Regions from separate parts of the Streptosporangium oxazolinicum genome, predicted to be linked through region 4. Evidence: riboswitches for the same ligand, from Rfam matches in the RefSeq annotation. Region 4 holds a riboswitch; each other region holds the start of a gene.
What was found. A riboswitch is a leader RNA that binds a small molecule or an ion and turns the genes downstream of it on or off. The one in region 4 is predicted to bind cyclic di-AMP.
Positions count from the first base shown of each region.

Region 1 (3,183 bases), on a different contig from region 4:
CCGGCTCGTCCGGCCCGCCACGGCCATCGCGCTCTCCGCGGGGACCACGACCTGGACGCTCGCCCACCACCTGGTCGACGTGCCCGAGCTGACCGTGATCACCAACTCGATCCCGATCGCCGACGTCTTCCACCGCTCCCCCAGGGCCGATCGCACGGTCGTGCTGACCGGCGGGGTCCGCACCCCCTCCGACGCCCTGGTCGGCCCGGTCGCGGTCTCGGCGATCCGCGGCCTCCACGTCGACACCCTCTTCCTCGGCGTGCACGGGATGAGCGCCCGCGCCGGGTTCACCACCACCAACCTGCTCGAGGCAGAGACCAATCGCGAGCTGGTCGCCTCCGCGCACCGCCTGGTGGTGCCCGCCGACCACACCACGTGGGGCACGGTCGGCGTCAGCACGATCGCGGAGCTGGCCGAAGCCCACGTCGTGGTCACCGACTCCGGCCTGACCGAGGAGGCCCGGGAGGAGCTCACCGCCTCGGTGGGCGAGCTGATCATCACGGAACCCCGGCAGGAGAGCGAGATCGCCGGCCGATGAAGCGTACGATCACCCACCTGGCCGACGGCCGGGAGCTCTTCTACTTCGACCGGCGCGACGACGCCGACCGCGGGGCGGCCGACCGGCGCGACCTGCCACCCCGGCCCGCCGCCTCCGAGCTGCGCTACGACCCGCTGACCGAGGAGTGGATCGCGGTGGCCGGGCACCGCCAGGGCCGCACCTTCCTGCCCCCGGCCGGCGAGTGCCCGCTCTGCCCCTCCACCCCCGGCAACCTCACCGAGGTGCCCTCCTCCGGCTACGACGTGGTGGTCTTCGAGAACCGGTTCCCGTCGTTCTCCGCGCAGCCGGGCGTCCACCGGGAGATCGGGGGGCTGAGCGAGATCCGCCCAGCGGTCGGCAGGTGCGAGGTGGTCTGCTTCACCTCCGAGCACGACTCCTCGTTCTCCCGCCTCTCCCCCGAGCGGGTCGAGCTGGTGATGGAGGCCTGGGCCGACCGTACGGCGGAGTTGTCGGCGATGCCCGGCGTGGAGCAGGTGTTCTGCTTCGAGAACCGGGGGGCGGAGATCGGCATCACCCTGGCCCACCCGCACGGCCAGATCTACGCGTACCCCTACGTGACCCCGCGCACCCGGCTGACCCTCGGGGCGGCCGAGCGGCACAGGGAGCGGACCGGCGGCAACCTGTTCGCCGACGTCCTGGCCGCGGAGCGGGCGGCCGGGGTCCGGGTGGTGGGCTCGAACGAGCACTGGACGGCCTTCGTCCCGGCCGCGGCGCGCTGGCCGGTGGAGGTCCACCTCTACCCGCACCGCCGGGTCCCCGACCTGGTCGCGCTGGACGCCGGGGAGCGCGCGGCGTTCGGCCCCCTCTACACCGACGTGCTCCGCCGCCTCGACGGGCTGTTCGGCGTGCCCATGCCCTACGTCGCCGCCTGGCACCAGGCGCCGGTCTCCACCGGCCGCGATCTGTCGTACGCGCGTCTGGAGCTGTTCAGCGTCCGCCGCGCGCCGGACAGGCTGAAATACCTCGCCGGGTCGGAGTCGGCGATGGGCGCCTTCGTGAACGACGTGTCACCCGAGGACACAGCACATCTCCTGCGCTCTGTTGTCACGAACTGATTACCGCTTGGTCTCGTCTTGAGGTCGCATGACCTGCTGTTTACCACTACTATCCTTCCCACATCGGCTGTAAATGCTGATTTGCCTAATCCCGGGCACCTTGCCCGAGAGCCGGGGAACCACCGCACCTGGGGTGAAACCACTTCGGTGGAAGGGCTTCCTCCAGCCCGAACCCGTCAGCTAACCCGGTAGGCGGAAGGAGAGGAGAGTTCGTGGCGGCCCCGTCCCCCACGTTCCGTCGGCATGCGGCTCTGGTCCTCTGCCTGAGCTCGATCGCCGCGTTCACCCTCGGTGCCCCCACGGCGGGAAGCGCGGAACCCAAGCCCACCGAGGCCAAGCTCCGCGCCGACCTGGCCAGGCTCGGCAAGAAGGTCGACAAGCTGATCGAGACCTACGCGGCCAAGCGCGAGTCCCTCAAGAAGGCGCAGAAGGCCGAGAGCGTCGCCAAGCAGAACCTGGAGAAGGCCGAACAGGTCTACGTCGAGGCCAAACGGCAGGTCGACTCCATCGTCCAGCTCCGCTACCAGAGCAGCGGCGGAGGGCTGCCCGCGCTGATGTTCTCCGACGACATGGGCGCCGCCGCGGTGATGGAGCAGCTCACCGCCCAGCAGAGCGCCCACCTGGAGGGCTTCGCCAGCAGCCTCGAACGCAGGAAGAAGGCGTCCGAGACGGCCGCCAGGCTCACCGACGAGATCGGTGAGGAGGCCAAGGAGGTACAGGCGCAGCGCGAGGAGGCCGAAGACGTGATCCGCGACATGAAGGACAAGCTCGACCGGCTCGCCCCCACCGGTTCCGGCCGCCGCGCCGACGGCAGCTGGGCCCCACAGCTCCCCACCGGCGCCGACAACATCACCGACCGCACCCGGATCATGCGCGACGCCGTCATGAGGCGCTTCAGCCTCCCGTACGCGGTCGGCTGCTACCGGTCCGCCAACGACGGCGGCGAGCACCCCCTGGGCCGCGCCTGCGACTTCATGATGAGCACCGGCGGCACGATGCCCTCGGCCGCCAACGTCGCGCTGGGCGACGAGATCTCCGCCTGGGCCATCAAGAACAAGGCCAAACTCGGCGTGAAGTACGTGATCTGGCGCCAGCGCATCAACCACGGCTCCGGCTGGAGATTCATGTCCAACCGCGGCGGCGTCACGGCCAACCACTTCGACCATCCGCACATCTCGATGTACTAGCGCCACGAGGGGCTGATCTGTACTTTCTCCGCCGGGCGCCCCTCTCAGGATTTGCAGCACCGCCCCAGGCGCCGTCGATCGCCCTGCGCATGCGGTGCGTGTAGGTCCGCAGGGTGAAGCCCGGATCCGCGTCCGCACACAGTGGATGCGGACCCCCAGTTCGACGCGATTGAGCACCTACGACGCCACGGATTCTCCACCGGACTCTTTCGGTGACCACCTCGGTCAGACGAACATCCAGCAGTAGAGCAGTTGGTCGTGCTCCTTCGCACGGCGGGCCAGCCCGACAAGATCCTTGACGAGGGACAGCAGGTATTCCCCGTCGTCCGAGGAGTGGGGAGAGAACTCCTCGATCTTCGCCCAGCGTTCCGCCACCGCGGGC
Region 1 covers NZ_BAABAQ010000021.1:70,798-73,980, reverse strand. Annotated here, with positions in the region: gene ABD817_RS37990 (DeoR/GlpR family DNA-binding transcription regulator) at 1-538, shown strand, start outside; gene galT (galactose-1-phosphate uridylyltransferase) at 535-1,614, shown strand; cyclic di-AMP (ydaO/yuaA leader) riboswitch at 1,687-1,823, shown strand; gene ABD817_RS37980 (coiled-coil domain-containing protein) at 1,827-2,801, shown strand; gene ABD817_RS37975 (hypothetical protein) at 3,027-3,183, opposite strand, start outside.
Region 1: linked by a shared signal. The riboswitch ahead of ABD817_RS37980 (coiled-coil domain-containing protein) and the one ahead of ABD817_RS16310 (CHAP domain-containing protein) in region 4 are both predicted to bind cyclic di-AMP.

Region 2 (3,183 bases), on a different contig from region 4:
CTCCCGTCCAGGGCGGGCGTCCCCGCCTCGTCCAGGTGGGTGCTCTCTCCGCTGTCGCGGTTGTCGAAGCGCACCGCGCGGTAGCCTCGGTCCGCGAGCAGCTCGCAGAACCTGTCGTCCCACTGGATCATCTGGCAGCCGAGGCCCGTGATCAGCAGGAGGGGGCGAGCCTCCGGAGAGCCGAAGATCTCGTAGGCGATCTCGATGCCGTTCGCCGGGGCTCGCAGAGTCATGGCACTCCCACCATCCGTACTGTTTGTGCGGGACAGAATGCCATTTGGGGAGAAACGCGACACCGGCGGGGTGGTCCCCACCGGTGCCTCAGGACCGCCCCGTGCGAGCGGGCCGCGGTCCTTCATCGGACCCGCCCCGGCCTTCACGAGCGCACGTGAGCGGATCGGTCATTCCTCGGGCCGCTCCCCACGGAGAGCGAGGTCAGTTCTTCCCGGCACCGAGCTCCGCGGCGCGGATACCGGCGGCCGAGGCGTGCGCGGAGGCGGGCTCGACCATGACCTTGGGCTTGCCGATCCACGGCCGCGCCTCGGCGCTCACCAGCTGGGTCCCCAGACCGATCCCCAGCCGCCTCGCCATGGCGAAGACGGTCGTCGGCGGCTTGGCCGGGCTGGTGTCCCTGCGACCCCAGGCTCCGGTGGAGAACGCCACGGGGTGGTTCTTGATCCCCGTGCCGTCGCCCCACTTGGTGACCACGTACTGGATGTCGATGTGGCCCATGCCACCGTTGCCGTCCACGCCGAGCGTGCTGGAGTTGAACGTGCCGCCGGTCAGGTCGGCGAAGGTCTTGGCGTCGATGTCGACCATGATGCCCTGGTTCGAGGGGTTGCCCGGACCGCGGTCGCCGACGAAGAACTTCGCCTTCTTGCCCTTGTAGAGAATGTAGCCCTCGGTGAGCAGGGGCCAGCTCGGGCTGGCGATCATGCCCTTCTGCATCGGCTTGCCGCTGGCGGGCAGTCCGGTGTCACCGGCCCGGCCGGAGGAGTCGTCCCAGAAGTAGGAGGCCGTGGTCGACCCCTGGAGGAGGACGGCCTCGGAGCCGGCCGGCGCGCCGACCGCGGGGTCGGCGGCGAGGCGGGTGGGGGCCGCCAGGGCGTGGGCCGGAAGCGCCGAGGCGACGCCGACGGAGGTGAGAACACTCGCACCGACGAGGGTGGCGGCGACGAGGCCGCGCTTGAGGGGGACGTTGTTACCCGGGAGATGCTTGCTCAGGCTGTTCTTGTGCAAACCAAACTTGTGCAGACCAAAGAAGGGGTGCATGGAGAAATGGCTCTTTCACGAGGGAACGGGGCGGCCGGATGCGAACGCCGAAGGGGTGCACCGGCGGGGACGCGCTCGTCGGAAAAGGGGCGTAGCCGGATCGGCCGATTCAGCCGATCGCTACGCGGAGCACGGTCCTGAAGATGCCGCGATCAGGCGCGGCGGCGAGGTCGGGGGGAAAGTTCAGGTGGTCGGCGCGGACAGGGGGTGCACCGACGTGGTGACGCGGTGATCCATGAGGGGATCTCCTCTCCATCTCGTCTACCGGGTTAGCTGACGGGTTCGGGCGGTGGAGTTGCCCTACCGCCGCGCGCTCGCGGCGGATTCACCCCGGAAAAGTGGTTCCCCGGCTCCGGGGCCCGGCGGGCCCTCGGGATTCGACGTCGGCCGGCCGCTCCCTCTTGTGAAGGGCAGGTCGCCAACCGATAACAGTGGACACTACTGCCCAAACCGGACAAAGCAAAGCAAACACCATGAAAACCCCAGAAGATCTACCTACAAGCTTCAAGAAAGCCTCATCGATCACCCCGCCAGGCCAACGCCCGCCCTACCAGCACGAATGCCACGCCGATCGCGGAATTCATCCCGGGGCACCCGTGCCCGGAGACCCGCGCGGGGGAATCCGCACACCGCGCTCCCCGCAGACACGGCACACCCGGTAAACGCCCCGGAGACGAGCCCGGACGCCGCACTCCCCGCAGACGCCCCGGAGACTCACACGGAGGCGAGTCCGGAGGCCACGCTCTCCGCAGGCACCCCGGAGACCCGCGCGGGTCAACCCGGGCCGGTCAGTCCCACCAGAACGACCAGGCGTTCCTGCCCTTGATCTGCTCGGCGTAGTCGATGAGGTTCCCAGCCCCCTGGATGATGCTGTCGGGGCAGAACGTCCAGTGTTCGGCGGCGACGTGCAGGGCGTGCTCGGAGGTCGTCGGGGGCGCGGCGACGCTGAGGTCGAGGGTGTTGAAGCCCATGCCGACCACCCGCACCCCGAACCTGTCCTCCCAGCTCCGCACGACGGCCGCGAGCGGGACCATCCACTCGTTGTGGTTCAGCGCGCCCTGCCAGCCCATGACGGCGAGGGCGTCGGCCCCGCGTTCGACCGCGACGAGCCCGAGCGGGGTCCTGCGCTCGGCCACCAGCCCGGCGTACCAGTCGGCGACCACGCCGGGGTCGGCGGCGAGTTTCCCCGACGGGGCCGGGCCGGGGCACTCGGGCCCGAAGGGGTCGAGCAGTTCGAGCTGGTCGAGGTTGGCCCTGGCGATCCAGTCGGACCACACCTCGGCCATGAACGCGGCTGCGTGGTAGTTGTCGATCTGACCGGCGGTGTCCGGGGCGATCTGACCGGCCGACCAGGGCTGGACGGAGTCCTCCAGCAGGACCGGCCACAGGCCCGACTGGCCGTGCTGGGCCCTCAACCGGGCCCAGTACTCGCCGGAGACCGCCACCTCGCTGAGCCAGAACGCCGGACGGCGACGGACCGCGAGCTGAGCGTAACCGGGGTCGGGCCAGACCACGTCTCCCGGTGGCAGCTCCACCGAGAGCCTCCGGCCCGCACTCCCGCCGCCCCCTTCGCTCCCGCCTGCTCCATCGGCTCCGCCTGTTCTGTCGGCTCCGTCGGCGAACAGCTGGCCCAGCACTGGCGGAAGTTGCCCACTCTCCCAATCGCTCATCTCTACCGATCCGATCCTGACCACGGACCAATTTTGGCCTGTCAACCATCCCGAGTGACAGTTCTGTCCTGGTCCAGGCAAAAATTATCGGTACGGGGAGGAACGGAGCCGGGCGGGTGTCAGTCCTTCACCGCCCCGCCCAGCCCGGCGACCAGCCTGCGCTGGACGGCGACGAAGAAGATCAGCACGGGGATGGTCATGAGCGTCGAGGCCGCCATGATGCCGCCCCAGTCGTTCTCGT
Region 2 covers NZ_BAABAQ010000003.1:247,456-250,638, forward strand. Annotated here, with positions in the region: gene ABD817_RS10755 (alpha/beta fold hydrolase) at 1-233, opposite strand, end outside; gene ABD817_RS10760 (hypothetical protein) at 436-1,239, opposite strand; cyclic di-AMP (ydaO/yuaA leader) riboswitch at 1,516-1,665, opposite strand; gene ABD817_RS10765 (DUF4253 domain-containing protein) at 2,061-2,807, opposite strand; gene ABD817_RS10770 (carbohydrate ABC transporter permease) at 3,062-3,183, opposite strand, start outside.
Region 2: linked by a shared signal. The riboswitch ahead of ABD817_RS10760 (hypothetical protein) and the one ahead of ABD817_RS16310 (CHAP domain-containing protein) in region 4 are both predicted to bind cyclic di-AMP.

Region 3 (3,183 bases), on a different contig from region 4:
TCCCGTGGGGTGCCGTCAAGGCGGTGAGTGACCGTGGTCGCCGAAGAGTATCGGGAAGAGATCTGTTTTTCCCGAGAAATGCGGGCGGGCCGGATCCCCGGGGGGCCGGTCCCGGCGCGCCCGGCGTGCCCGGCAGGGGGCGGCGGCTCCGGCGAAACCTTGTTCTGCCAGGACTTCGACCGCCTCGGCCAGGGGGTGCTTGCCGCCTCGTGCCTGGGCTCGATCATGACATAGCCGCAAAGGCACTGACATATCATGAGTACTTCATGTAGCGCCTACTATGTCAATACTGGACGCGCGCTATGAAGAGTGGAACTTGACGACCTTTGAACAAGGCGTTTACCGTTCCTGGCGGACGGTATTCATTTCCGGCGTCTCGCACCCGGTTTCCAGAGTGGGGGGAGTGACTCTTGATGGCATATCCAGAAGTGGATTCACGCCATGGCGACAGCCCCCTGGGCATGAGCGATATCGGTCTCAGCGACGACGACCTCGTGCTGCTGGCTGAGCTCGCCAAGGGTGTCACGGTCGATCGGGTGGGTCGTCGCCTCGACATCAGCGGACGGACCGTCAGGCGCAGGCTGAGAGGCATCTGCGACCGCATCGGTGTCGCCACGGCGATCGAGGCCGTGGCCTGGGCCGCCCGCCGCCGCCTGATCTAACACCGCCGCGTGTCCGGCAGATCGGGCCGGACACGCGTGCGGGGGCCGGGTACGTTCGGTCCGCGATCAGTCAGCGATGCGGACGCCTCCGGCGAAGGGCCGGTTGTCGATCGTGGCGATGTGGACGACGTCCCCCGTCTGGGGCGCGTGGATCATCAGGCCCGCGCCGATGTAGATCCCGACGTGGTGCAGGTCGCTGTAGAAGAAGACCAGGTCGCCGGGGCGCAGCTCGTCCCTGCCGACGTGGGTGCCCGCGGTCCACTGGTCGCCTGTGTAGTGCGGCAGGCTGATGCCGACCTTCTGGTAGGCCCACATGACCAGCCCGGAGCAGTCGAAGGAGTTGGGACCCTCGGCGCCCCAGACGTACGGCTTGAGCTGCTGGGTGAGCGCCCAGCGGGTGGCCTCCGCGGCCTTGCCGCTGCCCACGATGGGCACGTTGGTCCTCACCCGGGCGCCCCTGTTGCTGACGGCCCTGCTGCGCACCTCGCTGAACAGGTCGCTCTCGACCCGCGCGACCAGTCGTTCGATCTTGGTCCGGTTGCCGTCGATCTCCGTCAGGAGCTTCTTGACCTCCGAGGTCCTCGCCGTGGCGCTGGCCTGCGCCCGCTCGGCGGCCTCGATCGCCCGGGCCACCTGGGCGACCTCCTCGCTCTGCTGCTGCTGGAGCGCGTAGTTGGTGGTGGCCTGGTCGAGGAAGGTGTCGGGGTCCGTCGACTGGGTGAAGGCGAGCCCGGGGTTCAGGCCGCCCGACATGTAGGTGCTCTGCGCCAGGAGGGTGGCCTTGGTGCGGCGGGTCGCCAGCTCGGACTCGCTCGACGCGAGGGTCTTCTTGGCGCTCTCCGCGGCCCGCTGAGCCTGCTTGAGCTTGACCCGCTCGCCGTTGTACCGCTCGGCGAGGGTGCCGATCTCCTCGTGCAGCTTCTCGGCCTGCTTGGCCAGCTGCTGGAGGCTGGGCTCTGGGTCGGCGGTGGCGGCGACCAGCGGCGTGCCGAGGGTCAGGGTGGCGAACGCCAGGCCGATGACCGCCACGCGACGGCGCAGCCTTCGCGGCGCGCGTTCTCGACAGCGGGCGTCGTCGCCCGCGTGCTTTCCTCCGCGGTCGCGCGTGCGCTTCACCAACAGGCTCCTCTCCTCGACCGCCTACCGGGTTAGCTGACGGGTTCGGGCCGGAGGCAGCCCTACCGGGTGCGCCGGTGGCACTCGGATTCACCCCGGAGGACGTGGTGGGTCCCCGGTTCCCCGCTGGTGGGGGATTCGGCGGGTCAGGCTTTTTACGTCTCTGACATCGAGCACGGAGATTAGTGCACCCGTGGTTCCTGCTCAACCAGAACTGCGAATTCAGTAGAGGTTTCGCAACTGAAATGTCACGGAAAGATCACATGTCAATAAGATCAACATGGCCATTACGCTGCCTTTGCCTCGTGGGTGACGGGTGCGGCGGAGGTCTTCCCAGGTCCGGGACCGTGCCAAAGGTGAGTTGTGGCACACGGGAGGTGTCGCGCGCTCAGTGTGGCAAAGCGATTACCAAGGGTCATGTGAGGGCTGTGGGCTGCGAGTTAAGGGTGAGCCGTAATTAAAGACCGGCGAGGACGTACGCTGAACGGTCATGGAGCAGCTTGCTGAGCATTCTCCCGTACCGGTCGTTCGCGCCCCCGACGGTGGGGGGCGGCGCGCCGGGGCCGAGGGGGCGGAGCGGGGCTCGCCCGCACCCGGCGCGGGCCCCGAGATCACGGTCCGCCGTGCCCGCACCCCGGACGTCCGCGCCGTCAGGCGGCTCGTCGACACCTACGGCGGCGCCGGCCCGCGCCTGCTGGAGAAGGCCACCGTCACCCTCTACGAGGACGTCCAGGAGTTCTGGGTCGCCACCGACGCGGAGGGGGAGGTCATCGGCTGCGGGGCTCTCCACGTGCTCTGGGAGGATCTGGCCGAGATTCGCACCGTCGCCGTCGATCCGGGCCGCAGGGGAATGGGGATCGGCCACCGGATCGTCTCCGCGCTCATTCGCACGGCCGTCGAACTCGGCCTGCGCCGGGTTTTCTGCCTGACCTTCGAGGTCGACTTCTTCGCCAGGCACGGTTTCCGGGAGATCCAGGGCACACCCGTCGCCCCCAAGGTCTACGCCGAACTTCTCGCCTCCTACGACGAGGGCGTGGCGGAGTTCCTCGATCTGGAGCACGTCAAGCCCAACACCTTGGGAAACACCCGGATGCTGCTGCACCTGACACGCGAGCCCGACTCTGATGACTTTAGAGCTGACTGATCGGAAAGGTGACTGTCGATACCTATGTCGATACCTTGTGCAGCAGCATGCATGTGCGTCTGACATTTGCCACATGCGCAGTCTAAGTGAGGTGACGCGGTGAGCACCGGACAGCCGCCGTATCCACAGGATGATCCCGACCGCGATCGCACACCGTCGGGGCACCCGGATTACGGACAGCACAACGCGGGTCGAGCCGCTGGCGAACTCGACCCCGACGTAACAGTCGTGGGATATCGGTCGGAGGCCTCACAGCCGAAC
Region 3 covers NZ_BAABAQ010000008.1:42,492-45,674, forward strand. Annotated here, with positions in the region: gene ABD817_RS21555 (helix-turn-helix domain-containing protein) at 462-662, shown strand; gene ABD817_RS21560 (C40 family peptidase) at 729-1,778, opposite strand; cyclic di-AMP (ydaO/yuaA leader) riboswitch at 1,784-1,932, opposite strand; gene ABD817_RS21565 (amino-acid N-acetyltransferase) at 2,269-2,922, shown strand; gene ABD817_RS21570 (RDD family protein) at 3,151-3,183, shown strand, end outside.
Region 3: linked by a shared signal. The riboswitch ahead of ABD817_RS21560 (C40 family peptidase) and the one ahead of ABD817_RS16310 (CHAP domain-containing protein) in region 4 are both predicted to bind cyclic di-AMP.

Region 4 (3,183 bases):
GCGCCGCTGCCCGCCTGCAGGCGCTGGAGCAGCTGCGGGAGGTAGACGTCCTCGAAACGGTCGGTCAGGTTCTGGTACTTGACCTGGATGTTCGGGTGCGCCGCGTTCCACGTCTCCACGGCCTTGTCGTAGCCGAAGTTCTCGCCGCCGCCGAAGGTGTGCACGGTGATGGTCACCGGTTCGGCCGCGGCGGCGGAGCCACCGCCCGCGGCGGGCTCGGCGGGCTCGCTGGAGCCGCACGACGTGATGGCCAGGGCGCTGGCCGCCATGACCGCGACGGCGGCGAGCCTGCCGTGCCGCTTGTTGTTCAACATTCCGGACCCCTCTCAGGTGGTCGCCCGAATCATTGGGAGGCGACATCGCGGACCGGTCCCCGACAAACGCGGTCCTCGCGACGAGGTCGTTCCTCAATGTGCTTTGGGAGCGCTCCCACGAAGAGTGGACGATGGGCAACCGGGACGTCAATATGCCGAAACTCAACCGTTACATCCGGCCGTTTTAGGTGGGACTATCAGTGTGAAGTGGTGATATATCACTCATAAGGGTGATTGGGAGCGCTCCCATCTCACGGATATACAGTCGGGGCGTTTCGTGTCCGTGCGGGGCTCGCGGGAAGAGCATGGGACTCGCGGGGAGAGTGGGGGCTCGCGGGAGGAGCGGGGGCGGCCGGGGCCGGAACGCCGTCAGGGGCACCGCTCGTCCGAGCGGTGCCCCTGGGAGCGGGTGGACCGGTCCGCGTTCACCGGCGGAGGAGCCGGGTGCCCGCGCCGTGGGGGCGCGGGAGCCGGGGGTGGGTCAGTTGGAGTAGACCGGGTAGCCGTAGCCGACGACCTGGGAGACGGGCCTGACGCGCTGCTCGACGTCGCCGTTGCCGGTGTTGCCCTCGATCGTGGTGATCGTGCCGTCCCCGTTGTCCTTCTTCACGAAGCCGACGTGGTCGATGCCGTCGATGGTCTTGCCGCCGGCCCAGTCGAAGTAGACGACCGCGCCGGGGGTGGGGGTGGTGCCCCAGTGCCCGTTGTTCCTGAACCACCTGGCGTGGGCGACGGTGTAGGCGTCCCAGCCCATCGTGGGGCGGATACCGGCCATCTCGCCGACCCAGGAGACGAACATCGCGCACCAGGGGGCGTTGGCGTAGTCGTACACGCTGTTGCCGCCGTCGCGGGCGAGGGTCTCCTTGGCGCGAGGGGTCGACATGTACCAGGAGTGGAACTTGGTCCCGCCGCCCTGGGCGTTCTCACGGACGCCGATCTGCTTCGAGGCGAGGTTCAGGACCTGCTCGGCGGAGACCTTGGGGAGCCTCTCGGCCACGATCTGGAGCGGGGTCTTCGCGGTCTTGGAATCCTGGGGCTTGGCGTCGGCGGGCGGGGCGTTCACGACGCCGTGACCGTCGGCCAGGGCCACACCGGTGGTGCCGGTCGCCAGGACGGCACACGCGCCCAGTACGGCACATGCTGCGCGGGGGGTGGAGATGAGGCGATGCTTAGTCATACGGGGGTTCGACTCCTTGCTTCGCTTCCATTCCGCCTACCGGGTTAGCTGACGGGTTCGGGCTGGGAAGTGCCCTACGACGCACGAGTGCGTTGATTCACCCCAGGAACGTGGTTCCCCGGTTCCGCAGACCTCGCGGATTCGGCGGCCGTGCTCACCGGTGGCGGAGGTTTCCGCCGGGTGGAGCGCGGTCGGGCAATGTGACGGCAATGCACAGACCTGTATAGACCTAGACAATTGCCATGAACAGGACGAACGTACGCCAACAGGACAGACGATTACAAGTAGGACACATTGCCCTGACTTGGCGATACGTCCGAAATAAGGCGGTACGGCGAGGTGTTACCCGGCGCCGGGCAGGGGGTGGATCATGCTCCTCCGGCGCCGGGTGCGCTTTTCCCCGGCGGGTGGCCGGGGGGACGGGATCCCCTGTGTCCATGGCGATCCAGGTTTTCCGGGCCCGCCCGCGGGGCGCCGGGCGGGGGTGCTGTCGCGCGAGGGGACGGCCCTGGATCAACGGTGGAGTGCCCGGCATACTATCGAACAGGTATTCGATAGTAAAAAGTATACGGATGGTAGGGGTTCTCCCATGGAAGGACCGACGGGATCCGGTGGCTCGTGGCCGCCCCCTGAGGGGTTTTCGCAGCTCAGGAGGGTGTAGGGGAGGCCGTCGGCGGGCCTCGCCGCCCGGAGGGTAAAGGAATGCGCCCTCGAGGGGGCTCGACGCCCGCGAAGGTAAAGGTGCGAAGTAAAGGAACGCGCTTTCCAAAAGGTCCCGCCGCCCGCGAACGGTAAAACGCGTGAGGCGGGGGAACGCGTCTCCAAGCGGGAGACGGCAAAGGCAAGAAAGATCATCGGCAGGCGCGCGTGGTCGGCTGTTCACCCGCAGTTCCCGAGCGCTTAAAGCCACCGGGTTAGGTTGTGGCAGTCGTGAACGGGTCATCGCCCGGCGTGGAGGACGGTCGAGACCACGCGCGGGAGCAGGGTTCGGCCATTGCCTGGGTGGAATCCCCGCTGCAGATGCTCTGTGCGGTGGAGGCCCACCATGCCGGGCTGCTCGGAGCCCACAGCCACCTCGTGCCCCGGGCGAAGCTCCGCCCGCTGGCCGTGACGGGCCGCGAACTCGGCCGTCTCACCCTGCCGAGGGGACTGGAGCTCACCTCGGCCCGGCCGGACATGCCCCGGCCGCGCCGAGGCGAGACCTGGGCGGTGGGCGACGCCTTCTCCGGCAAGGTCCAGTTCCGCTGGCTCACCGCGCTCCCCGGCCGGATCGTGATCGTCGACGACGGGCTCGCCACCATCAGGCTCCTGGAACTGCTCACCGGCAGGGTGGGAACGCCTCTGCTGAGGGCGAGGGGGAAGGCGGGAAGACTCAGGACCGTCCTCGCCACGGCGGCCGGGCTCAGGCTGCGCGCCGCCGCCCGCTCGGGGCGGCTGTCGATCTTCACCGCGCTGCCCGTCCCCCCCGACCTGGCGAAGGCCGTACGCGCCAGGGGAGCCGAGCTGGTCACCCACGACTTCGCCTGGCTGCGGTCCCAGCCGCTGCGCAGGCCCCGTCCCGAGGAGCGCACCGTCGTCCTCGGCACCTCGCTGGTCCGCAACGGCCTCATCCACCGCGACCGCTACTTCACCTGGCTGGCCGGGCTCGGCTCGACCGAGCCGGTGGCCTACTTCCCGCACCGCCGCGAGGAC
Region 4 covers NZ_BAABAQ010000005.1:187,877-191,059, forward strand. Annotated here, with positions in the region: gene ABD817_RS16305 (ABC transporter substrate-binding protein) at 1-314, opposite strand, end outside; gene ABD817_RS16310 (CHAP domain-containing protein) at 796-1,491, opposite strand; cyclic di-AMP (ydaO/yuaA leader) riboswitch at 1,510-1,648, opposite strand; gene ABD817_RS16315 (hypothetical protein) at 2,422-3,183, shown strand, end outside.